2 linked regions of the Prochlorococcus marinus str. MIT 9515 genome follow. The protein of the gene in region 2 binds, or shares a complex with, the protein of the main gene of each other region. Links are inferred from orthologs where the notes say so. Each region holds a gene or a part of one and is shown on either strand. Other genes may lie near its edges.

What was found.
Region 1: the proteins of dnaG (region 2) and dnaB are in contact, whole or in part, in a crystal structure (PDB 2R6A), measured with the Geobacillus stearothermophilus proteins. The link is inferred for Prochlorococcus marinus str. MIT 9515 from one-to-one orthologs. Residues at the interface, in WP_049624496.1 of Geobacillus stearothermophilus: Lys456, Leu457, Leu458, Pro459, Ala460, Asn463, Ala464, Leu467, Leu535, Leu536, Ile537, Ala538, Gln544, Glu545, Asp548, Tyr549, His552; in WP_033016901.1 of Geobacillus stearothermophilus: Ser13, Glu15, Ala16, Gln18, Glu91, Leu92, Asp94, Ala95, Val96, Pro97, Thr98, Ala99, Ala100, Asn101, Tyr104, Tyr105, Ile108.

What each region holds. Positions count from the first base shown.
Region 1 is NC_008817.1:1,644,616-1,659,785, reverse strand. The notes cover bases 5,132-8,061. They hold dnaB (replicative DNA helicase), read right to left. Parts: upstream 7,323-8,061; coding sequence 5,940-7,322; downstream 5,132-5,939. Other genes in these bases: P9515_RS08945 (acyl-CoA desaturase), read right to left, coding at 7,857-8,061; rplI (50S ribosomal protein L9), read right to left, coding at 7,381-7,836; mnmG (tRNA uridine-5-carboxymethylaminomethyl(34) synthesis enzyme MnmG), read right to left, coding at 5,132-5,927. In the rest of the region: P9515_RS08990 (TVP38/TMEM64 family protein), read left to right, coding at 1-79; P9515_RS08985 (ATP-dependent DNA ligase), read right to left, coding at 327-1,658; P9515_RS08980 (hypothetical protein), read right to left, coding at 1,676-2,095; P9515_RS08975 (SprT family zinc-dependent metalloprotease), read left to right, coding at 2,182-2,709; P9515_RS08970 (hypothetical protein), read left to right, coding at 2,793-3,359; P9515_RS08965 (chorismate lyase), read right to left, coding at 3,336-3,956; more of mnmG, read right to left, coding at 3,963-5,131; more of P9515_RS08945, read right to left, coding at 8,062-8,795; P9515_RS08940 (hypothetical protein), read left to right, coding at 8,872-9,594; P9515_RS08935 (methionine gamma-lyase family protein), read left to right, coding at 9,584-10,876; glycine cleavage system protein GcvH, read left to right, coding at 10,885-11,274; gcvP (aminomethyl-transferring glycine dehydrogenase), read left to right, coding at 11,321-14,230; P9515_RS08920 (hypothetical protein), read left to right, coding at 14,362-14,613; P9515_RS08915 (glycosyltransferase family 4 protein), read right to left, coding at 14,625-15,170. UniProt on the Escherichia coli protein: The main replicative DNA helicase, it participates in initiation and elongation during chromosome replication. Travels ahead of the DNA replisome, separating dsDNA into templates for DNA synthesis.
Region 2 is NC_008817.1:907,604-922,770, forward strand. The notes cover bases 5,118-8,044. They hold dnaG (DNA primase), read right to left. Parts: upstream 7,636-8,044; coding sequence 5,599-7,635; downstream 5,118-5,598. Other genes in these bases: P9515_RS04970 (Y-family DNA polymerase), read left to right, coding at 5,118-5,119; P9515_RS04975 (hypothetical protein), read left to right, coding at 5,128-5,586; P9515_RS04985 (DMT family transporter), read left to right, coding at 7,733-8,044. Outside these bases: P9515_RS04935 (pyruvate dehydrogenase complex E1 component subunit beta), read right to left, coding at 1-227; P9515_RS04940 (DUF3082 domain-containing protein), read right to left, coding at 410-727; ispE (4-(cytidine 5'-diphospho)-2-C-methyl-D-erythritol kinase), read right to left, coding at 750-1,688; 16S rRNA (adenine(1518)-N(6)/adenine(1519)-N(6))-dimethyltransferase RsmA, read right to left, coding at 1,693-2,523; P9515_RS04955 (hypothetical protein), read left to right, coding at 2,582-2,893; P9515_RS04960 (23S rRNA (pseudouridine(1915)-N(3))-methyltransferase RlmH), read left to right, coding at 2,914-3,327; P9515_RS04965 (LexA family protein), read left to right, coding at 3,414-3,830; more of P9515_RS04970, read left to right, coding at 3,827-5,117; more of P9515_RS04985, read left to right, coding at 8,045-8,620; P9515_RS04990 (glycine zipper 2TM domain-containing protein), read left to right, coding at 8,643-8,993; Holliday junction branch migration protein RuvA, read left to right, coding at 8,994-9,680; rpsO (30S ribosomal protein S15), read left to right, coding at 9,713-9,982; P9515_RS05005 (PAM68 family protein), read left to right, coding at 9,992-10,438; P9515_RS05010 (DNA polymerase III subunit alpha), read right to left, coding at 10,440-13,937; Asp-tRNA(Asn)/Glu-tRNA(Gln) amidotransferase subunit GatA, read right to left, coding at 14,016-15,167. UniProt on the Escherichia coli protein: RNA polymerase that catalyzes the synthesis of short RNA molecules used as primers for DNA polymerase during DNA replication.

The sequences.
Region 1 (15,170 bases), 740 kb from region 2 along the record:
TTCTACATTGATGGTTGTATATTTTTCAGCAAAGTACGCTAGAGAATATATTAATGAGTCAAAAGAAATTAATCCTTAATATTCCAATCTCTTATAGACGCAATGATGATAAACCAATAAAGTCTTAATTTCCCAAGCACACTTTTATTAGCTTCTAATTCGATGTATTTTGATTGACCGCAGGGAGTTTTAATATATTTGAAAAGATTTTTGTTATCCATAAAGACGAATAATTTTCAATTGTAATTTATTAATAATAGATACTTTATTGCATGATTTACCACCAGTTTAAATACTCACTATCACAAAAGTAATCCCATTGAAAATTAGATTTTTTGACCTGGTTCGAATCCTCTAAAGCATTTGAATCTTGGGAATCTAAGACTAAAGGTTTCAGCATCTTGAGATTTAGTTCTTGCATCAGCTCTGATTTCTACCAATTGGCCGATTATTTGATCTCTTTCACTCCAATATTCTTCACGTTGAGAGTCACTAAATCCACTCCCGCAATTAAGTCGATAATTATATTTATCATCTTCACCTTCAACCAGGATGGCTCCAAGCCTACCTTCGTTTCGGCCTGTTCCTTCTTCTATTGCTACAACTCTCAATGTAACTTCTATGAATGGTTTTGCTTTTAACCAACTATGTGTTCTTTTGCATTCATACCAAGCATTAGGATTTTTAATCATAACGCCTTCATACCCTCCCTCTACTGCTTCTTTATTAAGTTCTATAAATCTCATTTGTCCCTTAGTAGTATCTAAATCCACATCTTCCCAATCGAGTGTTTGGACATGTTTTAAAAAAGTTGAATTTTTTGTTACCCAATCTTTTACCAGCATACTTCTTGTGGTTTGGGGTTTTTTCCATAAACCCTCCTTGAAATTTTTAAGTGGACATATATCAAATAAGTGTAAGACTGCATCTTTTGATTCTTTACCATCTTTTCTGTGAACTTGCTTCATCAGGTCTTGGAAATTAGCACTCATCACTTCACCGTCTAATACTAAATCTTGGGGATCAGGATGTTTTTCTAATACTTTTTCTATTTCTGCAATGATATGACCAAAGTTATGAAACTGCTTGCCGTTGCGCGAAAACATTTCTACTTTATTATTCCTAATAATTGTCAATACTCTGACTCCGTCTAGTTTAATTTCAATTTGTTTTTTGCCTATCATTTTCTTTTCATGGTTTGCGCTGTCATGAGCAAGGGGACACGAGAATATAGGTATCGCATACTGTGGAAATTTTTTTGCAACTTTGTTAATTGTTTTTTCAGAAACACCACAGCGGAGGTCTTTAATTAATACTCGTCTGTAAAATCCGTTCCATTGCTCTTTAGTCGCAGAGTTCATAACTGATTTGATCGCATCTCTAGCGGCATACCCAGTCAGTTCTCTTTGGATCAATTGAGTTGTTAATCCTTTAAAATCACTCCATTTACATCCTTTATTAGATGTCTCTTCTACTTTCTCTGGCACTTGCTTTACACCAAAAGTTACTAAGGGATCTAAGGCCATACGTATTCCATCAAAAAAATCATTAAGCCCTTTTTTCATTGCTTCAAAAATGATTTGTTCTTTATCTAACCTGCTTGGGTTTAATTCTAATTTTTTTATTATTTCTTCTTCCCGAAGTTCTTGATGTTTCACAAGTATTTAAACCTTTACTAATTTACTTTGGCAATTCTGTCTATCTTCCAATCTTTGTCAGTTTTTGAAAAAGTAAAATCTAGTGGAAGCTCTTCTTTTTTATCTTCAGATTTTAAATTTAAAGTAATTATGATCTGATCTTCTTGAACTCTAGGTCTTCCTGACTTTAGATTTCTATATTTATTTAAATTTAAGCCAGCTAAAAACTTTAAAAAGTCTTGACGTTTTACATGTGTTTTGTAAGTTTTTGTAGTAAGTCCATAGGCAGCGTCTATTCTTCCTGCTGCTACTTGATCAAAGAATTTTCGAACTAATGGATTAATTCCTCTTGCACTTATAACAAGCTTAACAGCATTGAATGTCCAAAAAGAAACAAGTACTGCTCCACCTATTAATAAAGCTTTGACACCAATATCTTTTACTAGTAATGCATCCATTTTAAAATTTGATTTTTTTTAATTTTAAGAAAATAAATCGTTTTTGATGACTTTTTTTGTCAAAATAATACTAAATTTAATCGATAATGTCTGTAATTCCTCTTTTACCAATATTCCATAAATTTAATAAGCAATTTTTTGATCAATCTCTAACAATTAATAAAGAGCCTTTAGTAAAGGTTAGATGGAGTGATAACAGATTAAAAACAACTGCAGGTTTTTATAAGCGAAAACAATTTAATGGAGTTATTGATTCTGAGATTATTTTATCAAAGCCAATTTTAAGTAAATTATCGTCTAATCAAATTTATAGTACGCTCTGCCATGAAATGATTCATGCCTGGGTAGATAGGATTTTGAATATTAATGAGATACACGGGCCAAATTTTCTAAGTAAAATGAACCAAATCAACAAAGAAGAAAAAAATTTTCAGATAAGTATTAGACATAATTTTCCAGTTGAAAGAAAAGCATTAAAATATATAGGAAAATGCTTAAATTGCGGGGAGAAATATATGTATAGAAAAAGGATGAAGAATATCGCTTGTAAAAAATGCTGTAATTTGTTTTTTAATGGATCTTGGAATAAAAACTGTTTAATTTTATTTGATTGACAATTTAAAAATGTGATTATGTTTCTTTATTTAGAATTTCCTATTATGTTGTTGTAACTTGATATTTAAAACAAAGATAATTTATGGATTCTCGCAGGCCTAGAAACTTTAGAAATAATTTTGATAGAACAATACTTGATAAGCAAGTTGATAAAATTGTTGAAACAGGAAGACAATTTGTTGATGGGGTATCAGGTTCAAGACCCGGAAATAAAAGGAGTACTGATTTCCGAGGAATATCTCGCAGGAATGTTAAAAATGTTGGTAAATGGGTTTCAGATAAAATGGATGTGTTTTTTGAAGAGGAAGATTTGTCAGATCAGGAAAATAGTTATGCACATGTACAAGATATTAAATCTTTTTCAAGAGAATCTAGATCTGATGAATTAGCAAAGATATCCTCAAAACGTCCTTTAGAGGCCTTATCTTTAAGACAACCTAAAAATATTCAAATAGATGAACAAAAGAAGTTGCCTTATGGAAAATCAAACTATTTTGATGAATGGCCGGATGATTCAGACTTAAAAGTTAATAGATGGCAAAGATCTGCTGAAAAAATTGATGATCTTAATGGTGATGAAGATAACATAACAAGTGGTTTAAATAATGGGAGAAGTCTTCCAAGGTCAAGACGAAGAAGAAGAATATAGATTAGAAAAATTTTGAATTCCTGAGGAACCTAACCAAGTTTCTAATTGAGGGTTGAAGACCTCACGAATAATGGTTAAAGGTTGTTTATTACGAAAAAATCTGTAATTTCTTGACCAAAATGGACCTTTAAAACAAAATTCTTCCTCCAACCAATTCGCATTAACTATTGAAATGCTATCGACTTCTCTAAACAATTCTGATCTATCTTGAGTTAAGTTTTTCCAAATTGGTTCTTCTTTTGCTTTTAAATTCTCACTGACTTGTTGTGAATTCCACCAACTTTCAGCCCACGCAAGACTTTCGTTTTGATTTTTAATCCAAACTTGCCTTCTAATTAAAGGTTCTTTTAATTGATTGATTTCTATTGGACCTTCTTTATTAAAGAGAGGATCTATTTGCATAGATATTAATTTGATTTTTGTTTCTTGATTAGTTAAAAGTTGTAAATGTCTTGTTGGACTACCATCACCTAATAACATTAATTTCCATGAGCCAGATATTTTTGGTAAAGAATTTTCAACTAAGAAAGCAGTAGCTTTCTCTTCCCATAAAATTCTTGGTGAGTTAAAGAGTTTATTATTCAGTGATGATACCAATTTCTTTTAAGATGATAACTTTTTTTCAACAAAACTATTTGTCTTTTCTTTTTTTATTTCTTTTATTTTAAGCCAAACTAGTAATGCTGTTAAATCAGCTTTACTGACACCGGGTATTTTGGAGGCATCCCCAAAATTAGTAGGTTTTATTTTATTTAAGTTTTCGCGGGCCTCTAAAGATAGAGTATCTATTAGGTCATAATTAATTTCGATTGGCAGTGATTTGAGACTTTGACGATTTATCTGATCGATATTATTTTGTTGTCTTTTAAGGTAACCTTCGTATTTAATGTCTATTTCAACTCCTTCCATAACTGCTATTGGTAGACTTTTGTTTGCCAAATCATATTTTATAAAATCAGAGTAGTGAACATTTGGTCTTTTTAAAAGATCTTTCAATGTCGTCGATCCTTTAATTTTTGAGCCACTTTCTAACTCTATGTTTCTGGCGATTTCATCAGTACATTTTAAACGTGTATTTTCTAATCTTGAATTTTCTTCTTTAAGTAATTTCATTTTTTCTTTATGAGCAAACCATCTTCGTTCATCAATTAATCCTATTTCAAAACCCAAAGGAGTCAATCTCCTATCGGCATTGTCTCCTCGTAAAGTAAGTCTGTATTCACTTCTACTTGTGAGAACTCTATATGGTTCTTTTAGATCTCGTGTTATTAAGTCATTGATCATAGTGCCTATATAGCTGCTCTCTCTTGAAAAGATTATTGGATCTTTCATATTAAGTTTTCTAGTTGCATTTATTCCAGCTACTAATCCTTGAGCAGCAGCCTCTTCATAGCCAGTTGTACCATTGATTTGTCCAGCACTAAATAAATTGTCTATCTCAATAGTTTCCAATGATAACTTAAGTTGAGTTGCAGGAATGTATTCATACTCGACAGCATAAGCAGGCCTAAGCATTTTACATTTATTTAAACCTGGTAATGTTCTTAAAAGTTCTAATTGAATATTTTCAGGTAACCCAGTTGAGAATCCTTGTACGTAAATTTCAGGCGTATTTATCCCTTCAGGTTCTAAGAAAATTTGATGTGAATTTTTATCTGCAAATTTTACGATTTTGTCTTCTATAGAAGGGCAATATCGAGGTCCTTTACTATCTATAAATCCTCCATAAATTGGGGTTAAATGCAAATTATTACGAATTAATTCATGAGTTTTTTGAGTTGTTCGTGTTATGTGGCAACAAATTTGTGGCATGTCGTTTTTTATTTTGGGATCAAATGAAAAATATTTATCTGAAGCTGTGCTTGGCTGAATATCTAATGCATCAAAAGAAATACTTTTTTTATCCACTCTTGCAGGAGTTCCAGTTTTTAGTCTCTCAGTTTTTATTCCAAGACTATGTAAGCTTTCAGTTAAACCTTGAGCCGCTTGCTCTCCGGATCTCCCTGCAGACATCGATTTATTACCTATCCAGATTCTCCCTTCCAAAAAAGTTCCGGCAGTTATTATTATTGATTTTGCAGAATAGCAGGTTCCAAAAAAAGTTTTCACACCTTTAATTTGCTTTGTCGTATTCTTTGAGTTTTTGGTAAAAGTTTCAACCTCTTTTATCAATAATTCAGTAATCATGGCTTCTTTCAAAGATAGATTATCAGTGTTTTGTAGTATCTCTATCATTCGTTTCGAATATTCTCTTTTATCGGTTTGAGCCCTTAATGCCCAAACTGCTGGCCCTCTGCTCGCATTTAATATTCTTTTCTGTATTGCTGTCTCATCAGCTAGTTTCCCAATGATTCCACCTAAAGCATCAACTTCATGTACTAATTGACTTTTTGCTGGTCCACCTACCGCGGGGTTGCATGGTTGCCAAGCAATTCTATCCAAATTTATTGTGAATAATGCGGTTGAAAAGCCTAATTTAGCTGTCGTAATGGCAGCTTCACATCCTGCATGTCCTCCTCCAATAACAATAACGTCAAAAGATTCATTGGAGGATTGTTGCTTTTTCATTTTCGTGATGAATTAATTAGCTAAATTCCTAAATCTTGTAAATTGTGGTTCAAATAATAATTTAACAGTTCCAACGGGTCCATTTCTATGTTTAGTGACAATAATTTCAGTTATGCCTCTATCTTCAGTTTCTGGATTGTAATATTCATCTCTATAAATCATTAATACTAAGTCGGCATCTTGTTCTATAGAACCCGATTCTCTAAGGTCACTTAACATAGGCCTTTTATTTGTTCTTGACTCAACTCCTCTACTTAACTGAGATAAGGCTACTACTGGTACTTTTAACTCTCTTGCCATGCTTTTAAGACCTCTAGTAATACGAGATAGCTCTTGAACTCTGTTGTCTGGTGTTGTACCTTCCATTAGTTGCAGGTAGTCAATAACTATTAAACCCAGTTCTTTTTTCTGCTCAGCTATTAATCTTCGGCATAGCGATCTCATCTCTAAAACACTTAAATTAGGTTTATCATCAATAAAAATGGGAAGTTGACCTAATGAGTTGATTCCTTCTCCAAGTAAAGGCCATTCATCTTGTTGTAGTCTACCTGTTCTTAATCTTCCACTTTCTATACCCACTTCCATAGAAAGTAATCTATAAGTAAGTTGCTCTTTACTCATCTCAAGGCTGAAGACACAAACAGGAAGATCCTGAGATTGAGCTACATTCTTTGCTAGGTTCAAAACCATGGAAGTTTTACCCATCGATGGTCTTCCTGCCACAATTATTAAATCACTTCTTTGAAAACCTTGAGTCATTGCATCAAGATCATAAAAATTGACCGGAATACCAGGAACAGATTTACCCAACGACCTTGACTCTATTTCATTAAAAGTACTTGTAAGAATTTCTGCCGCCTGAGTAAGACCTTTAGTGGGTTTTTCTTGGCTAATTTCAAAAATTTTTTGCTCTGCCTTATCTAATACTTCATTAGTTTCTTGTGTTTGATCAAATCCTAGCTGAATTACCTCATTCCCAGATCGGATTAGTTGTCTCCGTATAAATTTATCACTTATTAAATTCGCTACTTGTTCTATTGAAGCTGTGGAAGAAACGTTTTCTACTAGTTCTACTAATTTAGAATTTCCTCCAATTTTTTCAAGTGATCCATTGTCTGCAAGCCACGCACTCATTGATGTTAAATCTGTAGGTTTGCCTTGCGTGTGTAACATTAGGGCTGTTTTGAAAATATCTTGATGCGCATTTATATAAAAAGCTTCTGGTTTAATTAAATCTGCAATTCTTCCAATTGCATCCGGATCAAGAAGAATACCACCTAAAATAGCTTCTTCTGCTTGAATATTTTGGGGAGGAACTAATCCTGCATTTTCGCTACTATAGTCTTTTTTGAAATTTTTATTAGACCCATTATTTGGGAAAGGAACCGAAACCATATAATTGAAGACTTAGATATATACTCTGACTACTTTTAGAAATAATGCAACAAAGTTATTAACTTGTTACTTCAATGTTAACTTCCGCACTTACTTCTTGATGAAGTTTTATTTTGGCGACGAATGAACCTAAATTATGAATGTCCGGTACTGTTATGTCTCTTCTATCAATATCTTTTTTGGTAGCTGATTGTATTGCCTCTGCAACATCTCCATTTGTAACAGTTCCAAACAGAACCCCATCTTCACCAACTTGTTTTTTAATTGTAAATCTACCAATGGTTGTTAAAGCAGTTTTAAAGTCAATAGCTTCTTGTTTTAATTTTTCTGCAGCAATTTTTTCTTTGGCTCTTTTTCGTTCAATTTGTTTCAGAATAGATGGGGTAACATTAGATGCTTTACCGAAAGGTAATAAGTAATTTCTTGCATAACCGGGAGCAACCTCAACAACATCACCATCTCTTCCGAGTGTGGCAATTGATTCTGTTAAAACGACTTTTACTCTTTTAGCCATAAAATTATTAGTTTATATATTTAATAATAAGTCCTAGAGGGTAATTTTACTTTTTTTGCATATCCCAATTTAGCAAGAAGTTTAATATGCTCCCAAGTCAAATCAATTTGCCCTTTGAATAAACCCTGTCTTGCTGAATTAGGGAAAGCGTGATGATTATTATGCCATCCCTCTCCAAATGTTAAAGCTGCAACCCAAGCATTATTTTTTGATTCATCACCGCTTTCAAAAGGAGCCTTACCCCAACAGTGAGTAGCTGAGTTTACTAACCAAGTTATGTGATAAACGACTACAAGTCTTAAAGGTATCCCCCATAAGACCATTGCCCAGCCTCCAACTTCTAGTTTTTGTCCTATTGCGAATAAGCATAAGCCAATTGGTATTTGAAGAAAAAGAAAATATTTATTTAAAAATCTATAGTAGGGGTCTTTTATTAAATCTGCACTTAACTTTGGTACTGCTTTAAGAGCTTCAACATCTTTAAACATCCATCCCATGTGACTCCACCAAAATCCCCTCTTGCTATTGTGATGATCGACTTCTGTATCCGAGAATGAATGATGATGTCTGTGTAAACCAACCCAATCAATAGGACCATGCTGACAGCTTATGGCACCACACGTGGCAAAAAATCTTTCAAGCCATTTTGGAACAACAAATGATCTATGGGAAAGCAATCGATGATAACCCAAAGTGACTCCAAGGCATGCAGTTAACCAGTAAAAGAAAAATAATGCAGTTACCGCGGGTAAGCTCCAAAACTGTGGTTGTAACGCTACAAAAGATAATACATGTATTGCGATCATAAAAAATATAGTCCCCCATGTCTTATGTAATCTAGGAGGGTAATTTTTAGAGTGGCTAGATGGAGCTAAAAATTTGTAGTGAAGTTCTAAAACCTTTTCTGCAGGTACAGGTCTTTTTAATTTGGCTGTTTCTTGGAAGATAACTGATTTCATAATATTGGAAGAGCTGTTTTCAAAAAGGCCGATATGTAATATTATCATACTATACTATTGATTATTTTAATTATCCGTGAGTTTAGGATATCGGGAGAAATTATTGAAGGGTCGAAGAGCTATGGCTCATTTGATTCATCTTTGGCATGAGAGAAATGCATGGTCACACAGGGTTTTGCCTCTGCTTTCTGAAATACTTGATTTAGGTAGAGTGCATAATTCTCAGATTTCAAATTTAAGGAATGGAAAGTTGTCATCCCCAGGGCCAGAAGTTTTTCTTGCTTTGGCACAAGTTAATACGATTCTTGATCAAGGTATAGATTCGATAAGGGATCAATTAGAAGAAAATCACCCAGAATTATGGAGATCATTGGAAGATTCTGCTCTGCCACTAAAAAATGACTCTGGTAAGCCATTGTCAGCAGGAGAATTATTTGAAATTTTTTCAGGATTGAAACCTCTTCCTTCATCTTTCGATTGGTATATCGAAGATCATGAAGCCTCTACATTAAGCGATGCTCTTTCTGATCATTTTTGTCAAAACAGGCCTTGGAGATATTGTAAAGTTGTCGTTATGGAGGCATATACAAGTTCAAAGCCTTTAAGAAGAGAGCGTTTCGCGGAAGTGATAGCTGGAATAAAAGATTATACGGCAGAGGAATTAGATGGAGAATTACTTGATCTTTATGAGACATCAAAAAAACTTTCTTATTTTAGTGAGGGAGGACCTAACGCTTTTCTTATGCATTTAAGAGATATAGCTTTTCAAAAAAAGAGAGTTTTAAAGAATGAAAAATAATAAAAATTATAATTTTAATTTAGCCAAAGAGATGGTTATTGCATTAGAGGAAGATTTAAAAGATATTTTTCACGAAAGATCAAATCAAATTTATGACAAATTACAGAATATCTTGAGAATTTTTAATGAAGAAAAAGTCTCAACTATTCATTTCAATCAATCAACAGGTAGTGGGCATGATGATTTATCTAGACAAAAGATTGATGATGTATTTGCAAAATTTTTTCTTGCAGAAAAGTCAGCTGTAAGAATGCAATTTGTAAGCGGGACTCACGCGATAAGTTCCGTTCTTTTTGGAATTTTGCGTCCCGGTGATTTAATGTTATCTGTTACAGGCAATCCCTACGATACCTTGGAGGAAGTGATAGGTATTAGAGGAAAGGGAAAAGGTTCTTTATTAGATTTAGGAGTTGAATATCGACAAATTAGTATTGATGAAAAAACAAATTCGTACGATGAAAAACTTATAACTTTTTTTAAAAATAATAAATGTAAATTAGTATTTATCCAGAAAAGTTGTGGTTATAGTTGGAGAAAATCTTTAAATAATAATCAAATCAAACATATCTGCAATCTCGTTCATTCTCTTAGTCCTGGGTGTATTTGTTTTGTTGATAATTGTTATGGAGAGCTTGTAGAAGAAAGTGAACCAATTACCAACGGTGCAAATATAATCGCTGGATCACTAATTAAAAACTTGGGTGGGACAATTGTTCCTACTGGTGGATACATTGCAGGTGATTCTGAATTAGTTGAAATGGCATGTTGTAGGTTAACTGCACCAGGAATTGGAGCCGATGCAGGAATTAACTTTGGTTGTGGCAGATTAATTCTGCAGGGATTATTTTTAGCACCTCAAATGGTGCATGAATCTCTCAAAGGTGCCGATTTGGTTGCTGCCGTTTTTCAAAAACTAGGTTTTATGGTTTTACCAAAGCCAAAGTCTTACAGGTCAGACATAATTCAAGCAGTTAGATTAAATAATCCACACTTAATACAAAAAGTATGTCAATCGTTTCAAAATTCTTCACCGATAGATTCTTTTTTAAGTGTCATTCCTTCTCCAATGAGTGGTTATGATTCAAATTTATTAATGTCAGGAGGCACGTTTATTGAAGGAAGTACAAGTGAATTTTCAGCTGATGCTCCTTTACGAGATCCATATAATATTTTTGTTCAAGGTGGTTCTCACATGGCTCACATCAAAATTGCTTTAATTCAATTAGTATTTGAGTTATTAGAAGAAAATCTAATTGAAAGGGAATCTCTCATTTTTTCATAAATTTTATTATGTCCTATAAGTTTCCGAATAATTTAAAGTATGCCGATACACATGAATATGTAAAGGAAGAAAATGGATTGTTAAAAATTGGTGTTAGTGAATTTGCAATTGATCAATTAGGAGATATTGTTTTTGTTGAATTAGTTGAAAAAGGAACTAATTTACAAAAGGGAGAAACTTTTGGAACAATAGAGTCTGTTAAGGCAGTTGAAGAAGTATATCTTCCCTTCGCAGGAGAAGTGCTTTCTGTAAATGAAAGTGTTATTGATAATCCAGAAATTTTGCAAAATGATCCAATTGGCAATGGATGGTTGCTAATTATTAAACCAGAATCGAATGTTTTATTAGACGAATTAATGAATTCAGATGAATATAAATCAAAGGTTTCACCAAATTAAAGCAAATTTTTAAAAACCGGCTATTTTAAAGAAAAATAAATTAAATATGAATCCCTCAATTAACTCGGATTTATTTATTGGAAGGCATCTTGGATTGAAGGAGAATGATGAGAAAAAAATGCTTCAAAAACTTGGCTTTAATAACATAGACGAATTTATTAATCAAGTTATTCCTGAAGATATTCAGTTTAAAGAAAAATATTCAAATAGCCTGCCAATAGGCTGTTCTGAGATTGAGGCATTGAACGAATTAGAAGAAATATCTAATAAAAATCATAAAATAAGATCCTTAATCGGTCTTGGATATTATGGTACCCATACTCCAAAGGTTGTCCAAAGGCATGTATTAGAAAACCCCAGATGGTATACAGCTTATACCCCTTATCAAGCAGAAATTGCGCAAGGCAGATTAGAAGCTTTATTTAATTTTCAAACTTTAATTTGTGAATTGACAGCATTCTCAGTGGCTAATGCTTCGCTTTTAGATGAGGGAACAGCTGCTGCAGAAGCAATGACAATGAGTTTTTCCGCCAGGAAAAATAAGTCCTCAAATATTTTTTTAGTAGATGAAAATGTTTTTGATCATACATTTAATGTTTTATTGACGAGAGCTAAACCATTAGGAATTGATTTAAAACGTTTTAATCAAAAGCACCTTAAAAATTATGATGATGTTTTTGGTCTCTTAATTCAGCTTCCTGGGAAAAATGGAGAATTATTTGATCCAACATTTTTAGTTTCCCAAGCTCAAAAAGCAGAAATCATTGTTACATCAATTATTGATCCTCTTGCGCAAGTTTTAATAAAACCAATAGCCGAATTTGGAGTAGATATAGCTGTTGGAAGTCTTCAAAGATTTGGGGTCCCAATGGGCTTTGGTGGTCCTCATGCAGCATTTTTTGCATGTAGTGAAAAATATAAAAGACTTATACCCGGAAGAATAGTAGGGCAAACTCTATCTAAAAACGGAGAACAATCACTGAGATTGGCACTACAAACAAGAGAACAACATATAAGAAGAGAAAAAGCGACTAGTAATATTTGTACAGCTCAATCGTTGCTAGCAATAATTTCCTCTTTTTATGCCATCTATCATGGTGCTAATGGCTTAACAAAAATGGCTAAGAGGTTAGTTTTATTAAGAAGATATTTAGAATCGTGTCTTTGTGAGTTAGGTTTCAAAATACCTCTTGGGAATAGGTTTGATAGTGTGGATATTTACTGCGAGGAATCTGAAAAGATTCATAAAGAAGCTTTGAAAAACGGATTTAATTTTAGAATTTTACCTTTGGGTTCGTCGATTGAGGATTCTACAGGATTTGGAATTTCCCTAGATGAGCTTACTGATGAAAATGAAATCCGTAAAATAGTTAGCTTAATAGCAAATGGTGTCGGTAAAAAAGAAGATTTTAAACACATTAAAGTTAATAATTCTTTTCATTTTGAAGGTATTCCTCTAAGAAATAAAGAATGGATGCAACAAAATATATTTGAGAACTATCAAAGTGAGACTGATTTAATGAGGTATATTTTTAAACTTGCTGAGAAAGACTTTTCACTGGTTGATGGAATGATTCCGCTGGGAAGTTGTACTATGAAATTAAATTCTGCAGCAGAGCTTAGTCCAATTTCATGGGCTAATTTATCTTCAATTCATCCTTTCGCTCCAGCTAATCAAACTAGAGGTTATTCAAAAATAATAAGTGATCTTGAGAAATGGATTAGTGAACTTATTGGTTTGAATTCAGTTTCGTTCCAACCAAATGCAGGCTCTCAAGGTGAGTTTGCGGGTCTATTGGCAATTAATTCTTATTTCGCTTCAAAAGGCGATTTAGCAAGAAAAAAATGCTTAATTCCACAAAGTGCTCATGGAACAAATCCTGCTAGCGCTGTTATGGCAGGTTTTGATGTTGTAACTATAAAATGTGATTCTGAGGGTAATATTTCATATGAGGATTTATTAATTAAGGTCAAAGAACTAGATAATAAAATCGGTGCATTAATGCTAACTTATCCCTCTACTCATGGAGTTTTTGAATTAAAAATCAAAGAAATTTGTGAATTAATTCATTCAGTTGGCGCATTCGTTTATTTGGATGGGGCCAATCTTAATGCTCAGGTCGGATTGTGTAAGCCTGGAGATTATGGCGTGGATGTCTGCCATTTGAACTTACATAAAACTTTTTGTATACCTCATGGCGGCGGCGGACCAGGTGTTGGTCCAGTTGCAACATCTGATATTTTAAGTCCTTTCCTTCCTTCCCATTCTTTAACAGATAACATTTTTAGTCACCTTGGATATTCTGTATCTTCTTCACAGCACGGAAGTGCAAGTATTCTTCCAATAAGCTGGATGTATATTAAGATGGCCGGTCAAAGCGGTTTAAGGAAGGCGAGTACTCATGCAATATTGTCAGCAAATTATATTGCTAATAAATTAAAAAATAAATTTAGGATTTTATATAAAGGACAAAATAACTTCGTTGCTCATGAATGCATTCTTGATTTTCGGGATTTGAAGTCAAAAACAGGTTTAAGTGTAAATGATATAGCCAAAAGATTAATAGATTATAGTTTTCATGCTCCAACAATAAGTTGGCCGGTTCCTGAGACTATTATGATTGAGCCGACAGAAAGTGAAAGTTTGACAGAATTAAACAGATTTTGTGAAGCTATGCTTTTAATAAGCGAAGAAATTGAAGAAATTGAAAACAATATTGATCTTAAAAATAATAATCTAATTAGTAATGCTCCTCATACCATAAGTGAATTGATCTCAGATAATTGGAATTATCCTTATTCAAAAGAAAAGGCTGCATATCCTTATAAAGGTAAATACGAATATAAATTTTGGTCTTCAGTATCAAGGATTGATAATGCTTATGGAGATAGAAATTTAATTTGTTCTTGTAATGTCAATGATCAAGATTTCTTAGAGGAGAAAAAATGTGCTTAAAAGACTGGCATTTTCTTGTTTTTTTAGTTAATGTCAATTTGAATAAAAAATTTAATATTTTCTTATAGAATTTTTTTAAATTTTTTGATTATTATTATCAAGCATCAAATTTATTTGGGGTATTTGAAGCTATGAGCAAAGATCTTAAGGATGGCAAAGTTAAACTCTTGCCAATCAAGAATTTGGATTTACCAAATTTTGTTAATAATTTATCAGTAAATAATTTAAAAGTTGGTTCTGTTGAAGGTACTAATGTTATTAGGGTGCCTTTTGGGAAAAGATTTCCAAAAAAACAGAGGCCTGATAAGAATCAAAATATAGCTACTTTAATACTTCCAATCAATACATTTATTAATCCTACGCCACCACCTCATGTAGCTTAATTCAAAGAACATTAAGAGATATTTTCTAGTGTTTCTGAATAATATTTTTGTAATTGAAGAGTAGCTTGATTCCAGTCCCACTGTTCAGCTTCTTTTCTAGCTTCTATTCTCATAGCTTCTTTTTTATTTTTATCTGCCAAAATTTTCTTCGTGGCTTCAATTAAACTTTTTTCTCCATTGTCTTTTTCATCTGGGTCATATAAGCAGCCGTTTATTCCATCGTTGATAATATCGGGAATTCCTCCTTTATTTGCTCCTATCACTGGGCATCCTGCTGCCATTGCTTCTAATAATACTAATCCAAGAGTTTCCGTGCTTGACGGGAATAAGAAAATGTCTCCAGATGCATAAGCACTGGCAAGTTCTTCTCCAGACAAATAACCTACAAAATTTGTTTTAGTGTTTTCAAAAATTTTTTCTAACTGACTTCTGTATGGACCATCTCCAACAAGAGCTAGACATGCTCCTGGTATGCTTTCTAAAACTGGTTTAATTCTCTCAATTTGCTTTTCTGCAGATAATCGACCTACATAAATCAAAAGTGAATCGGCATCTTT
Region 2 (15,167 bases):
CTTAATCCTGTCATTGCAGCACCAACTGCCATCCCCGTAAAACTATTTTCGGCAATTGGAGTATCTAAAACTCTTAATTCGCCATATTTTTCATATAGATCTTTAGTGACTTTATAAGAACCACCATATTGGCCTACATCTTCTCCCATAACGCAAACGTTTACATCATTTGCCATCTCTTCATCAATTGCTTCTTTCAAAGCATTAAATAATAAAGTACTAGCCACGAGTAATTCCCTAATTGATCATATATATAAATTTATACCATCAAGGTTAAATTAGCCTCCTTCTACAAAAGTTATAAGTAGTAATATTGACAAAATCATGCCGGGAGACAGCAAAAGTATTAACAGGCCTAAGTCATGAACAGACATTAAAAAACATTAGTTTTATTTATAATATTATTAATTTATTTTTTTTTAACCAAAAAACTTCGAATAAATACAATAAAAAGACCTAAACCTATAAAAGCAAAGGAAAAGGTTAATAAGAAAGACAAACCAATAATTAATGTATTAATGCTAGAAGATATACTTTGTACGATTTCGGATGTATTGGATGGTTTGTGAATTGCAAAATAAATTGCAATTTTATTACTTATAAAATAAAAAAATAGACAAAGAAGAAAACTTGTTAATGAACCAGTTATAAAACTTAAGGGGCCTTTTTCAGGGATATTTTGATTTTTAATAACATCGTTAATATTGGATGATTTTTCATTATTCATTTTCTATAGAAAAAAAAGGTTTTTACAAAAAGGTTATGCCACTATTAATTAATTTACAGACCCACGCTTCAAATCCATTATTATTAAACATTTTATGATTTTGTTCAAAAACTTCATTAGCCTTATTTATATCTTTAAAAAGAGCAAAACATGTTGGGCCAGATCCACTCATTGAAAAAGATAAACAATTTTGCAAATTTGAGAGAAGATATAATGCCTTCTTTACAGAATCATTTTCTTTTTCAACGATAATTTGTAAATCATTTTTTACTTTTATAATCTGATTTGAAGAATTAAGATCATTAAATCCGTTTATTCTCAAATCATTTCTGATATCATTTGTTTTTTCAGATTCAGTTAAAAAATTTGAGCAATATTCCTTACTATATTTTTTGTAAGTATCTGCAGTTGAGATTGAAATATTTGGATTTTTTAAGAGTATTACGCCATAATCAAATTTAGAATTATAATTTTCAAGAATTTCTCCCCTTCCAAAACAAAATTGGCATCCTCCGTTTATAAAAAAAGGTACATCTGATCCTAGTTTTGAGGAAAGTGAAAGCATAGTTTCGTTATCAAGATCCAAATCCCATAATTTATTAAGTCCAATTATTGTTGCGGCTGCATTGCTGGAACCTCCAGCTAAACCAGCACCAATAGGAATATTTTTTTTAAGAAAGATATTAGCTCCTAAATCTTTTTTTTTTGATATATCTTTTACATAATTTGCTGCTTTTATTATTAAGTTATCATCCTTGAGACTTAAATCTTTGTTATTAGACTTTAATTCAATATCACCTATTTGATTATTCTCAAATTCTATATAGTCAAAAAGATCAATATTCTGCATTATCATTGCTAATTCATGATATCCATCCTCTCTTTTTCCGATAATTTCAAGATGGAGGTTTATCTTCGCAGGTGATTTCACACAAATTTTAGTTGTAGATAATTTTGTCATTTTACTAATTCTTATTTGTTATTTTAATACATCCCTCTGCAAGCTTAATCCATTTATTAATTGAAATATCTTGAGGTCTTGAATTAAAGCATATTTCAGATAATTCAGCTAATTTCTTAATCTCATCCTCTGAGAGGATTGAATTAAGAGTATTTCTAATCATTTTTCTTCTTGAATTAAATGAAATTTGAAGAAGTTTATCTATATATCTCTCTAGTTTAATATCTAATCGTTTCTCAGGCCTCAATGGTTCAAAAACAACCAAAGAAGAAAATACTTTTGGAGGTGGGTTAAAAGATGATGGAGGCACATCGCATATTCTTTTTATGTTAGAGATAAGTTGCATCCTCACACTCATAGCTCCTGCATTCTTACTACTTTCTTTAGATAAAATCCTATCCACAACATCCTTCTGCATTAAGAAAATTATTTTCTTGTAATTATTCTTACTAACTATTCCTAATCTTCCAATAAAAATATCCAATATTGGACCTGTAATATTATAAGGAATATTTGCAATCACTTTTGTAATTTTTTTATTTATGGAGTCAAGATTTGTTGAAAGGATATCGCCTTGTTGAAGTGAAAACTTTTTATCATTTCTAAATTTATTATTTAAAAGGTCAATTAAATCTTTATCCAATTCGACGGCATGTAATCTACTAATTTTTGAATCTAACAATTTCGATGTTAAAGCCCCTTTTCCCGGACCAATTTCTAGAATAAAATCTTTTTCATCGAGTTCAGCGACTTCTTTTATTTTTTCCAATATTAAATTATTAACCAACCAATGTTGTCCAAATCTTTTTTTTTGATGATGGTTCTTAAAATTCATCCAAAAGAGAAATATTATGTTTAAATTAAATATATAGTTTATATCTTTATTAAATTGTATGGGCCTATCAAAAAAGAATTTAGGTAAACTCAATACTTTTAAAAAAAATAATAATTTGTTTAACAATAACAATTTAATTCAAAATCCTCAAAAACTTTCTAATCCGAAAAAATTTGAAGAACCTTCTAAGATTTTTTATTCGATAATTGATAACTCAGATAATCTAAATGAGACAGTAGAAGCAAATCAATTATTAAAAAAAAGTGAGGACTGTTTTCATAATATAAATTCAAGAAAACCTAGTTCCTCAAAAAATCTATCTATCGAAGATGAGCTTTATGACGAATTTAATTATCTTCTTGATGAATAGAGAAATTTTTCTTTTTTTTCATGCTTAAGGCTAACAGGCTATCAATATATGCTATTGGTAAAATTAAAAAAAAATGGATAAGAGAAGGAATTAATCAATACAAAAAAAGAATGCCTGATCTTATTATTAATGAATCCAAGAGTTTTAATATAGATAATATTCGAGTTAATAATATTATTATTTGCCTTACTGAAGAAGGTAAATCTTTTAGTTCAACTGAACTAACCTCCTTACTTTTGAATTTTAAAAATAAAAAAATTAATTTTCTCATTGGAGATGCCGATGGAATTCCTTCAGATATTAAAGACAAATCACATCTTCTACTAAGCCTCTCTCCTCTTACTTTTCCTCATGAACTTGCAAGATTAATTCTAGTCGAACAAATTTATAGAGTTATTTCTATTTCTAATGGTTCGCCTTACCATCGTGCCTAAAGAGAAAATTTAAAATTATTATATAAAATCTTAAAACAGACACAATTTCAATATTTTAATATATAGTATATATGTACTATATAAAAATGCATTCTTCTGATTTGACTTTTAAAAAGGTGAAAATTCCATTATTAAGTGATTCGGTCTCAGCAGGTTTCCCATCTCCTGCAGATGACTATACTGAGGAAAATATTGATTTGAATGAGCATTTAATATCTAATCCTTTTAGTACTTTTTTTCTTAGAGTTAAAGGTGACTCAATGATAAATTCAGGAATTAAAGATAAAGATTTAATAATAGTAGATAAGAGTTTAACTGCTAAACCAGGGAATATCATCATTGCGATGATAGATGGAGAATTTACAATAAAAAGATTATCTATAAGAAATAATGAATTATATTTAAAAGCAGAAAATCATAATTACCCGGACTTCAGTTTTAGGAATCATGTTGATATACAGATTTGGGGAGTTGTAATTTATTCAATACATAGTTACTTATGAAAAGCAAAAGCTCAATTACTGAAGCAATAGCTCTCATAGATGCTAATAATTTTTACGCATCATGCGAACAAAGTATTAATCCACATTTAAGGAATAAACCAGTAGTAATCCTATCTAATAATGATGGATGCATTATCGCAAGAAGTCCTGAAGCTCGTGCTTTGAGAATCAAAATGGGAATTCCTTATTTTAAAGTAAAAAAAAAATTGAATAGCTTAGGAGTAGCAGTTTTAAGTTCAAATTACTCTCTCTATGGAGATATGAGCAAGAGATTAATGAATTTATTAAAGGATTATTCTGAAGAGATCGAGATTTACTCTATAGATGAAGCCTTTGTCTCAATTCTGAGACCTAAAGATAAAAATTTAAATCCTTGGGCAAGAAAAGTAAGGTGCTTAATATATCAAAATTTAGGAATAACTTTAACAATCGGAATAGCAGAAAACAAAGTAAGAGCAAAAATTGCTAATAAACTAGCTAAGAATATAGATTCTTCAGCAGGAATATTTGATTTAGTCAGAATCCATGATGAGACTAATTACTTAAGAAAAATTAGTGTGGGAAAGGTATGGGGTGTCGGGAAACAAACATCTAATTGGTTACAGAGCAAAGGGATTAAAAATGTCAATGAATTAAGAGATATGGATGAAAATGAAATCATTAAGAAATTAGGTATTATCGGGAAAAGATTACAACTTGAATTAAGAGGAGAGAAATGTCTTCCGATAGAAACAAGTAAGAAGCCAAAGAAAGAGATTCAAGTAAGTAGAAGCTTTGGTAAGCCAATTACAAAATTAGAAGATTTGACTCAAGCATTAGCAATTTATGCAATAAAGGCATCCGAGAAAATGAGAAATCAAAATTTAAAATCATCTACCATTACTATATTTACAAGAACTAGTCATTATTCAAATCATGCTTATCAAAAAAGTGCTTATAAAAAACTTATCAATGCAACAGATAACACAAGTACTATTTTAAAAATAGTAGTTGAATTATCTAAAGAGATTTATACGCCGGGATATAAATTATCTAAAGCTGGAGTTTTAATGCAGGATTTAACTAATTGCAAATATTTACAAAAATCAATTATCAATAATGAATTTCAAGAAGACTCAAAAAAAACTATACGACTTATGAAAACAATTGACTCCTTGAATAAAAGATATAATAATGAAGTAATTACTTGGGCAATTGCAAAAAAACAACAAGTATGGGCAATGAATAGAAATTCATTAAGTTCCGGATCTACAACAGATATTAAAAAAATTCCAAATATAATTAAATAAAAAGGAATATGTTTGAATTTATATTATTTATAAACAAAATTGATAAAGAAATAATAGAACTAATCAATAAATCAAATCATTCAATAGAGGAAAATACAGATCTTTGTCTTATAGATGAAAAGTTTGTAGGTTTTTATAAAAAGAGAGAAAAAGCGATCGTTATATGTACTGAAAACGCTAAAAAATTAGGCGGTTATAGAGAAGACAAACGTTACGACAATCACAAAACAAGTCTATATATAAAAAGAGCATTAAGGCATGAGACAACGCATCTAGTCCAGTATTGCAATAACAACAAACCTACAGGAGTAATTAAAAACATAGAAGATAAAATTCATGTAGGAAAATTAAAAGCTTTAAAAAATTCAGTAAGAATATCTGGAAATTATGAAAAAGAATTAGAGGCTTATGTTATGGAAGACAAGCCAAGAAAAGTAAGAGAGATAATTAAAAGCTATTGTTTATAAATTCGTTTAAAGTTATTGATTAGAAGAAAAATTTCCACACCGTTGTTTATCAAGAAGATTAATGTGCTGTCTTTCTAGATAATATAATTCTTGAAATTTTATAGCATCAGAGTTTAAATCATTAAAGACATCATCAATCTCTTTATTCGATTCTGAAGATTCTAATAAAGAATTATCGATTAAAATAGAAATACAGTTTTCTAAAGTTTTAAGTCTTTGAGAACCCCAAGATTCAATAAGATGTCTACACCTTTTTAATGATTTGTATCTTTCTAAAAGAGACAAGGTTCCGAGAAGATTATGTTTAGGATTTTTTAAAGTAGTTAAAAATAATTCATCTGGATTAATAAAAGTATTTATTTTATTTAAGACTTCTAAATTATTAAGAGCTAAGTGATCAGGCAATAGTGAAATTAAATTTAGAGAAATAAAGTCATTATTAAGTTTTTGATTATTTGAATTTCTCAAATCATCTAAATAATTTGAACCAAAATTATTTCCTTCTATTGTTGAAATAGAGTCCCAAATGAGACGAATATATTCAGTGTTAAATTTTTCTATTTCTCTTTTAAGCAATTCTTCACGAATAAAAAGTCTGTATTCAGGACAATGTATATAGTAATAAATAATCTCTGATTCATTTTTTTCACGTTGACTTATTTCATTTGGCTGTTCAAATTTTTTTGATCTTCCATGCCAACGAAACCCTTTAACTTGTTTTCTTAAGTCTTCTTCAAATTTGATAGCTAATCTCGCTTGCCCCATACTTAATCTTTCAGAGACTTTTTGCAAATAGTGAGTTCTTGTAGCAGATTGAGGAAGTTTGCTTAATAACTTAACTAAAGAGGAAATAACGTTCTGAAAAATATCAGATTTAGATAAATCCTTATTCTCAAAAATTTGATCAATTTCCCAATCTATCCAAAAAGAAGCGTTATCTATTAAATTTATATAATCTTCTGGAGTGTTTCTTTTAAGATACTCATCAGGATCTTTAAATGATTTTATTTGGAGTATTTTTAGATTTATTTGGTCATGAAGTGATAAGATTTCGACCTCGTTTATAACTCTTTTAGTAGCTAATATCCCTGCATTATCAGAATCAAAATTAATTATTATATTTTTACTATCGGTACATCTACAAAGTTGGGAAATTTGATATTTATTTAACGCTGTTCCGAGAGAAGCAACAGAATTCGTAATGCCTTTTGCATGAAGTGAAATAACATCAAAATAACCTTCCACTACAACAGCCTTATCACTTTTTCTAATATTGCTGGATGCTTTATCAAACGCAAATAGCATTTTACCCTTCTCAAAAACTTCCGATTCGGGAGAATTTAAATATTTTGGTTCTTGACCATCAAGAGATCTTCCTCCAAAAGCAACCACTCGCCCTTGCATATCAAAAATAGGAACTATCAATCTATTTCTAAAGCGATCATAGACCTTATCAGAATTTTCTTTAGAGACAACAAGACCTGCACTTAAAATTAACTTCAAAGGGAATTTCTCTACTTTTGAGAGATAATTGAATAAATCGTTCCATGAATTTGGAGCAAAACCTAATTGAAAATCATTAATATTTTTAATATTTAAATTTCTTTGCGAAGTTAAATAGTTTAGGGCCTCTTTACCCAAGGAATTATTTAATTGTGAAACAAACCAATCTTTTGTAACTCGAAGAATCTTATAAAGTTCTTCTCTTCTAGATAATTGTTTTTTATAAACCTCTTGTTGAGGGCCATCAACATTTATAACATTTATATCATTCTTTTTTGCGAGAGAGAGGACTACGTCTGTAAAGTTATTACGAGTAAACTCCATTAAAAATTTAATAGAATTACCTCCAGCTCCACATGAGAAACAATAATAAAATTGTTTCGCAGGAGAAACTGTCATGGACGGCTTATTATCATCATGAAAAGGGCATATCCCAACAAATTCTTTTCCCTTTTTCTTTAAGACAATATGTTCAGAAATAACATCTACAATATCTGCCTTATCTTTAACCTCCTGGATAGTTCTTGGATGTATTGAAGGTCCCATTTATATATTTTCTAAAAAGATGTCCTAATTATCATTATGTTATAAGTCAATCCTTTAAAAGAATCTACTTAATTTCACAATAAAATTATTTTTGGTAATGTTGAAAGATTTTCTAAATCAAAATAATAAATCATTTAATAAAATTAATTTAATATTTGCTTCATTCTTCTTTAGTCTTATGACTCTTTGCGTGAAGAAGATCGATAATGGGATACCTATATACGAATTGGTATTCTTTAGATCATTATTCAGCTTGTTAATAACATCTTTGATAATTAATAAAAGGAAAGTAAATCCTTGGGGAAAGAACAAACCATTACTTATACTAAGAGGCCTTTTAGGGACAATAGCTTTAGTTTGTATATTTTATGCTATTCGCAATATGCCTTTAAATATTTCTACTGTTATTCAATATACATACCCTATATTTATATCTATATTTGCAGGAATTCTAATAAACGAAAAAATCTCTAAGAATATAATTATTGCATCTTTAGCAGGTTGGTTTGGTATATTAATCATCTTAAATCCATATCAATTATCAAGTTTAAACATTGAGATAGATAAAATATCTGTATTAATAGCATTTCTTGGTGCCATATCAACCTCGCTTGCCTACATTACTGTCAAAAAATTATCCTTATCGGAAGATATCTTTGTAATAATTAAATACTTTCCATTAATATCTGTAATTACATTATCACCAATAGTATTTTTTAATTGGGTAACACCAAATATTAACGATTTAATATGGATCATAGGTATAGGAATGTTTACCCAAGCAGGGCAAACATTTTTAACCATTGGATTAAAGAAATTACCAACTTCGGAAGCCGCTACGATAAACTATTTGCAAGTACTTTTTGGCTCTATTTGGGGAATTATTTTCTTCAATGAATTAATAAACATAAACTTTATAATAGGCTCATTACTTGTTTTGTTAGGAACTATTATTTCTACTAGCAAAATTATGAAAAAGATTTAAAATATAAAAAAAAGTATTTTTAATGAAATTATTCTTATTAGCACTTTTCAGTTTTTATCCATTTCTTCAAGTAAAAGCATCAACCCCTAAATCCGTAACATGTACCAGGACTGAGTATAGGGAAGAATATATTCCAGGGACAAAATCAAGCCCTGGATATGTTAGAAATTATGAAATTGACGTGGAAATTCCATGTGGTGGAGAGAAAGCCAATAATATTGATGACAATGACTGTAGTGAAGGGTCAGTAATAGGTGGTCTTCTTGGCGCTGGATTAGCTCTCTCTTCATCTAGGGGCAAAGACAGATTTTGGGCTGTTCCAGCAGGTGGAACCGCCGGTGCTCTTATCGGATGTCAGGTGGATGGTGGTTAATTGATTAGTTGGGTAAAGGGAAAATTAGTAAGTTCATGGCAAACTAATAATAAATTTTATATTCTAATAAATTGTCAGGGATTAGGCTACGAAATTCAGACAATAGAATCTGTTTTTAATGAATTAAATTCAAAAAATGTTTCTGATAAAGAAATTATACTTTGGTTAAAACACATCAAAAAAGAAGATTCTGATTCACTTTTTGGCTTTTTCACTAAGGATCAAAGAGATTTTTTTATTCAAATCCTAAATATTAAAGGTATTGGATCTCAAATAGGAATTGCATTATTAAATAAATTTACTTTAAATCAAATAATTAATGCAATATCAAATAATGACAAGAAATTGATAAGTTCTGTTCAAGGAATTGGACAAAAAATGACAGATCGAATAATACTTGAATTGAAAAGTAAAGTATTTACTCAACAAATTGAAAAAGAAAATTTAAAAACAAATAATTTTCTTGAAGAGAATAAAGAATTAAATTCAATTTTTGAAGATCTTGAGCTAACACTTCAATCTCTAAATTACCCAAATAAAAAAATTAAAAACTTGTTCCCTAAACTCATTAATGATATTAAAGATAATAAAATAGCGACATTAGAAATAAATTCCATTTCGTTTGAAAGCTTACTAAAAGAAGCAATGAACTATTTAGACAAAAATAGTAGTAATTTAGGCCAATAACGTAGTAAAGTGGTAATAAGTAGATAAATTTAATGACTCTAGATACAGCTGAAAAACAAAAACTAATTGAATCTCATCAAGTACATCCAACAGATACTGGATCAGTTGAGATACAAGTTGCAATGATCTCTGAAAGGATTACAAAATTAAGTGAACATCTTCAAGGAAATATTCATGATTACGCTTCTAGGCAAGGCTTATTAAAAATGATAGGTAAAAGGAAAAGGTTGCTATCATATATAAAAGGTAAAGATCCCAAAAACTATCAAGACCTTATTAAAAAAATTGGAATCAGAGGATGAATTCCTTTAATGAAAAAAAAACAATCTAAAAAGAAAAACTTTACAAAAAAGAAAAAGATAGTTGAGAGTGATGCCTTTAGAAGTATAGAAAAAAAGGTCCCAACAATAACCTCCAATACTAAAAAATCAACTGGAATACCAAAATATGTAGCTGACAGGATGGCAAGAAGAATCTTTTTTACTGCAGGAATACCAACAATCATGGGTATGTCCGTATTTGTTGTAAGTTATATAATTGTCACAAGAAATATTGCTGAAATACCTCCTTCTTCAACGATAGCAATATCGGCATTATTCTTCTTACTAGGACTAGGGGGGCTAAGTTTTGGCATATTATCTGCAAGTTGGGATAAAGAACCGGGAAGTTTTTTTGGTATAGAAAATATTCCCTTGAATATTGAAAGAGCGAAGGCTGCTTTTAAACCAGCATCTCAAAATTTTGATAAGAAACAGTAAATTAGGCAATCAACGATTTTAAATTTACTTGGAAAGATTTATCAGAGAGTAATTTCGTAACACCCACAATATCTCCTACGCAAAACTGATCTCCAAACTTAACATAGGTTGTGGATTCATTATTCTTAACTGCTGCTAATACTGGAATTTTAATTCCACATTTATCCCTATCTGGTTTAAATTTTACTAAGCAATCTCTTATTGTGTTTTGAATTCTTATATCTGAGGCTTGGGAATTATCAAGGTCAATAACAAGTAATTTAAGATTATCTATTTCTCTACAATCATCAATAATTAGTTGTGTCTTATCACTTTTTTTATCAATAGTTCCCCAAACTAATAGTCTGGTATCAGTAAGTAAAAATTCAGATAATCTACAATATGTTTTTGGGAATACTATTGCCTCGCAAGTTCCAGATAGATCCTCTAACTGAACAATTGCCATTCTGTCACCTTTTCTAGTCGTAATTTGCTTTAATTCAGGAATCATTCCAACCAAAGACACTTTAGTTCTATCGTGAGAGTTTTCTAACTGAGAAATACTTATAGGCGAAACAAGCTTAGCTGGCTTTGCAAGATGTTTTAAAGGATGATCTGATAAATAAAAACCTAAAAGTTGCTTTTCTAGTTTTAGCTTTTCTATTAGGGAATAATCATCAACTTTGGATCCTTTAGGTAAGGAAAATTCCTTATGTTCAATATTACTGATGGAGTCAAACAAATTTCCTTGCCCAGAGATCCGATCACGATTTCGTGAGGAAGCCCATTCCATTACATAATCAAGATCAGAAAATAGTTGAGCTCTATTTTTATTCTCGGAAAATTCATCAAGAGCTCCACAATGAATTAAAGATTCAAGATTTCTTTTATTTAAAATATTTGAAGGTAGACGATCACATAAATCAGAAAATGATTTAAAATTTCCTAGTTTGTTACGATTCTCTATTATATTTTTTATGGCAGAATCTCCTAGATTTTTAATAGCAGATAACCCAAATAATATTTGATCCTTTTTAACAGTAAAGTCAATTCCAGATGAATTAATACTTGGAGAAATGACTTCTATTCCCATTGAATAACAATTAGAAATATACCTCTGCATTTTGTCGCTTGAACCAGCATTAACACTTAGTAAAGAAGCCATATAAGCTACTGGATAATGAGCTTTTAAAAAAGCAGTTTGATAAGTAACTGCTCCATATGCAGTGGAATGACTTTTATTAAAACAATATTCAGCGAATAGAACCATCTGATCAAAAAGATCATTAGCAATTTTTTTATCTACCCCTTTCTTACAAGCTCCCTCAATAAATATATTGCGATGTTTAACCATCTCAGATACTTTCTTTTTACCCATTGCTCTGCGTAATAAGTCAGCATCACCAAGAGAATAGCCTGCCAAATCTTGAGCAATTTTCATAATTTGCTCTTGATAAACCATTATTCCATAAGTTTCAGTAAGAATTGATTTAATTAAAGGATGAGGAAAATCTATTTTTTCACTCCCATTTTTTCTATTGATAAACTTTGGTATGAGACCAGCATCAAGAGGTCCTGGTCTATATAAGGCTAAAATTGAGGAGATATCTTCAAGAGAATTTGGCTTAAAGTCTTTGACAACTTGTTTCATCCCGGAGGATTCTAGTTGAAAGATGCCTTCCAAATCTCCTCTTCCAATAAGATCAAAAGTTTTATTATCATTTGGAGGTAATTCATCAACATTGATTTTTTGTCCCGTGGAGGACTCTATTAAAGAAATTGTCTTATCAATCATCGTAAGATTTTTAAGACCTAAAAAGTCCATTTTCAATAATCCTAGCGATTCAATGTCATCCATTGAATATTGAGTGATTATTTGTCCTTCATTATTCCTTTGAAGAGGGACAAGCATATCTAAAGACTCTGATGCTATTACAACACCCGCAGCGTGCACACCATATGTTTTATTAGTTCCCTCTATTCTTAATGCTAAGTCAACCCATCTTTTTACCTTACTATCTTTTAAATATTTATCTCTGAATTCAGGACTGGGAGATTTTTTATCAATCATTTCATTGAGCTTATATGGTTTTCCTCTTACAACTGGTATTAACTTTGCCAACTTGTCAGATTCCCCATAAGGGATATCTAGAACTCTGGCAACATCCTTGAGTACAGCTTTAGATGTCATTTTGTTAAAGGTAATTATTTGAGCCACTTTATCTTCGCCATATCTATTAGTTACATAATCAATAACTTCGCTTCTCCTATCTATACAAAAATCTGTATCAATATCAGGCATTGACTTTCTTGCCGGGTTTAAGAATCTCTCAAATAACAATCCATGTTTAACAGGATCAATATTTGTAATTTGAAGAGAAAATGCAACCAATGAACCTGCAGCAGATCCTCTCCCAGGACCAACAGGTATTGAATTATCTCTAGCAAATTTTATATAGTCCCAAACGACTAGAAAATAATCTGGGAAGCCCATGTCATTGATTATTTTTAATTCTGAGGATAATCTTTTGGTATAAATCTCATCAACTTCATCTAAATTAGCTTTATTAAGTCGTTTTAAAAGACCCTCCTTAGATATTTTTGTCAAAAAGGATAAAGAATCCTTCTCTTCTTTTAATGGAAATTTAGGCATTCTATAGGTTCCAAACAAATCAAAAACTTCAATCTTTTGAGAAACCTCAACCGTATTATTAATAGCTTCTTTAATAGATTCATTATCAATATGATCATTAAAAAGTCTAAGCATTTCAATCTCACTTTTAATATATTCTGTTCCTGTATACCTCAATCTCTTTTCATCACTTATTAATTTTCCTGTAAGGACACAAAGTAATGCATCATGTGCTTCAACATCCATATTCGAAATGTAATGAGCATCATTAGTAGCAATAACTTTAATTTGATATTTTTTACCAATTCTAATCATTTCAACATTCACAATCCTGTCTTCCATGGAGCCATGATCTTGTATTTCTAAATAAAAATCCTCTCCTAATAAATTTTTATACCAACATGCAATATTTTCAGCTACATCTATCCTTCCTTTTAATATTGCTTGAGGTATTTCTCCACCTAAACATGCTGTTGAAATAATAAGACCATCTTTGTATTTTTCTAAAAGAGATTTATCAATACATGGTCTAGAAAAAATACCTCGACCCCTCATCCCATTAAGATGGCTAATTGTCGTTAATTTAACAAGATTCTTATAGCCTTCATGATTTTTTGCTAAAACCACCAAATGGTATCTTTTTTCCTTCTTTGGTTGAGGATCGTCAATAGAACCATTAATGATATACATTTCATTACCAATAATTGGTTTTATACCTTTGTCTTTGCATTTTTTAACTAAGTCAAGAACTCCATACATTACTCCATGATCAGTTAAGGCAATTGACTCCATTCCAAGTTCTGATGCCCTATCAACTATTTTCGAAACTTGACTTGCTCCATCTAGAAGACTGTAATCGCTGTGATTATGAAGTGGAACGAATCCCATATTTAAACAATTTATATTTACAAGATAGAGAATATTTTAAAAATTTCTATGTTTAACTCACACAAATTAATTATTAATTCAAATTTCAATACTAGGTTTTCTCTTCATGACGTCAGCATCCTTTTCAAATATATTTGCGACGTTTAATATTCGATGCTCCTCCAAAACATTCCCGATTAATTGAAGACCAATAGGTAAGCCTTTTTTATCAAATCCACATGGAATACTAATTGCTGGTAGCCCTGCAAGATTAGCTGGAACAGTTAAAAGATCTGACAAATACATAGATAAAGGATCGTTTATAAAATCACCTTTCAAGAATGCAGTAGTAGGGCATGTAGGGGTTAATAAAACATCTACCTTATCAAAAGCACTATCAAAATCCTTTCTAATTAAAGTTCTTACTCTCTGAGCTTTCTTATAATAAGCATCACTATATCCGGCAGATAAAGCATACGTACCAATCAAAATTCTTCTTTGTACTTCATTTCCAAAGCCTTCTGCTCTACTTTTAGAGATCATTTCTACTAAATTAGTATCTCCATCTGATCTATATCCATATTTAACTCCATCATATCTTGCCAAATTAGCAGAGGCCTCACATGGAGCTATTACATAATAAGTTGCTATTCCATCATTAAATCTTGGACATTTTACATCATGAATTTCAGCACCCAGAGATTTGAGTCTATCTACAGCTGATAAAACAGATAATTTGACTTCTTGATCAAGTCCAGGATGATTAAAGCATTCTTCAATAATTCCAATTTTTAAACCTTTAATAGATTTATCCAAATCAGATAAATAATTTGGTACTGGTTTATCAAGGCAAGTAGAATCAAGAGGATCCTTTCCGGACATGGAATATAGTATTTCAGCTGCATCAGAAACAGTATTTGTAATTGGACCAATTTGATCTAGAGAGCTTGCAAAAGCAATTAATCCCCATCTACTGACTCTTCCATAGGTGGGTTTCAAACCCACTACACCACAAAAAGATGCAGGCTGTCTGATAGATCCCCCAGTATCAGAACCAATAGAGGCTGCACATAAACCAGCAGCTACTGAAGCAGCGCTACCCCCAGAACTACCTCCTGGAACTCTTTTTGTATCCCAAGGGTTTGAAGTTGTACCAAATACGGAAGTCTCTGTAGAACTGCCCATTGCGAATTCATCAAGATTAGTTTTTCCAAGAAAAATACCACCCGATGACCATAATTTACCTGAGAC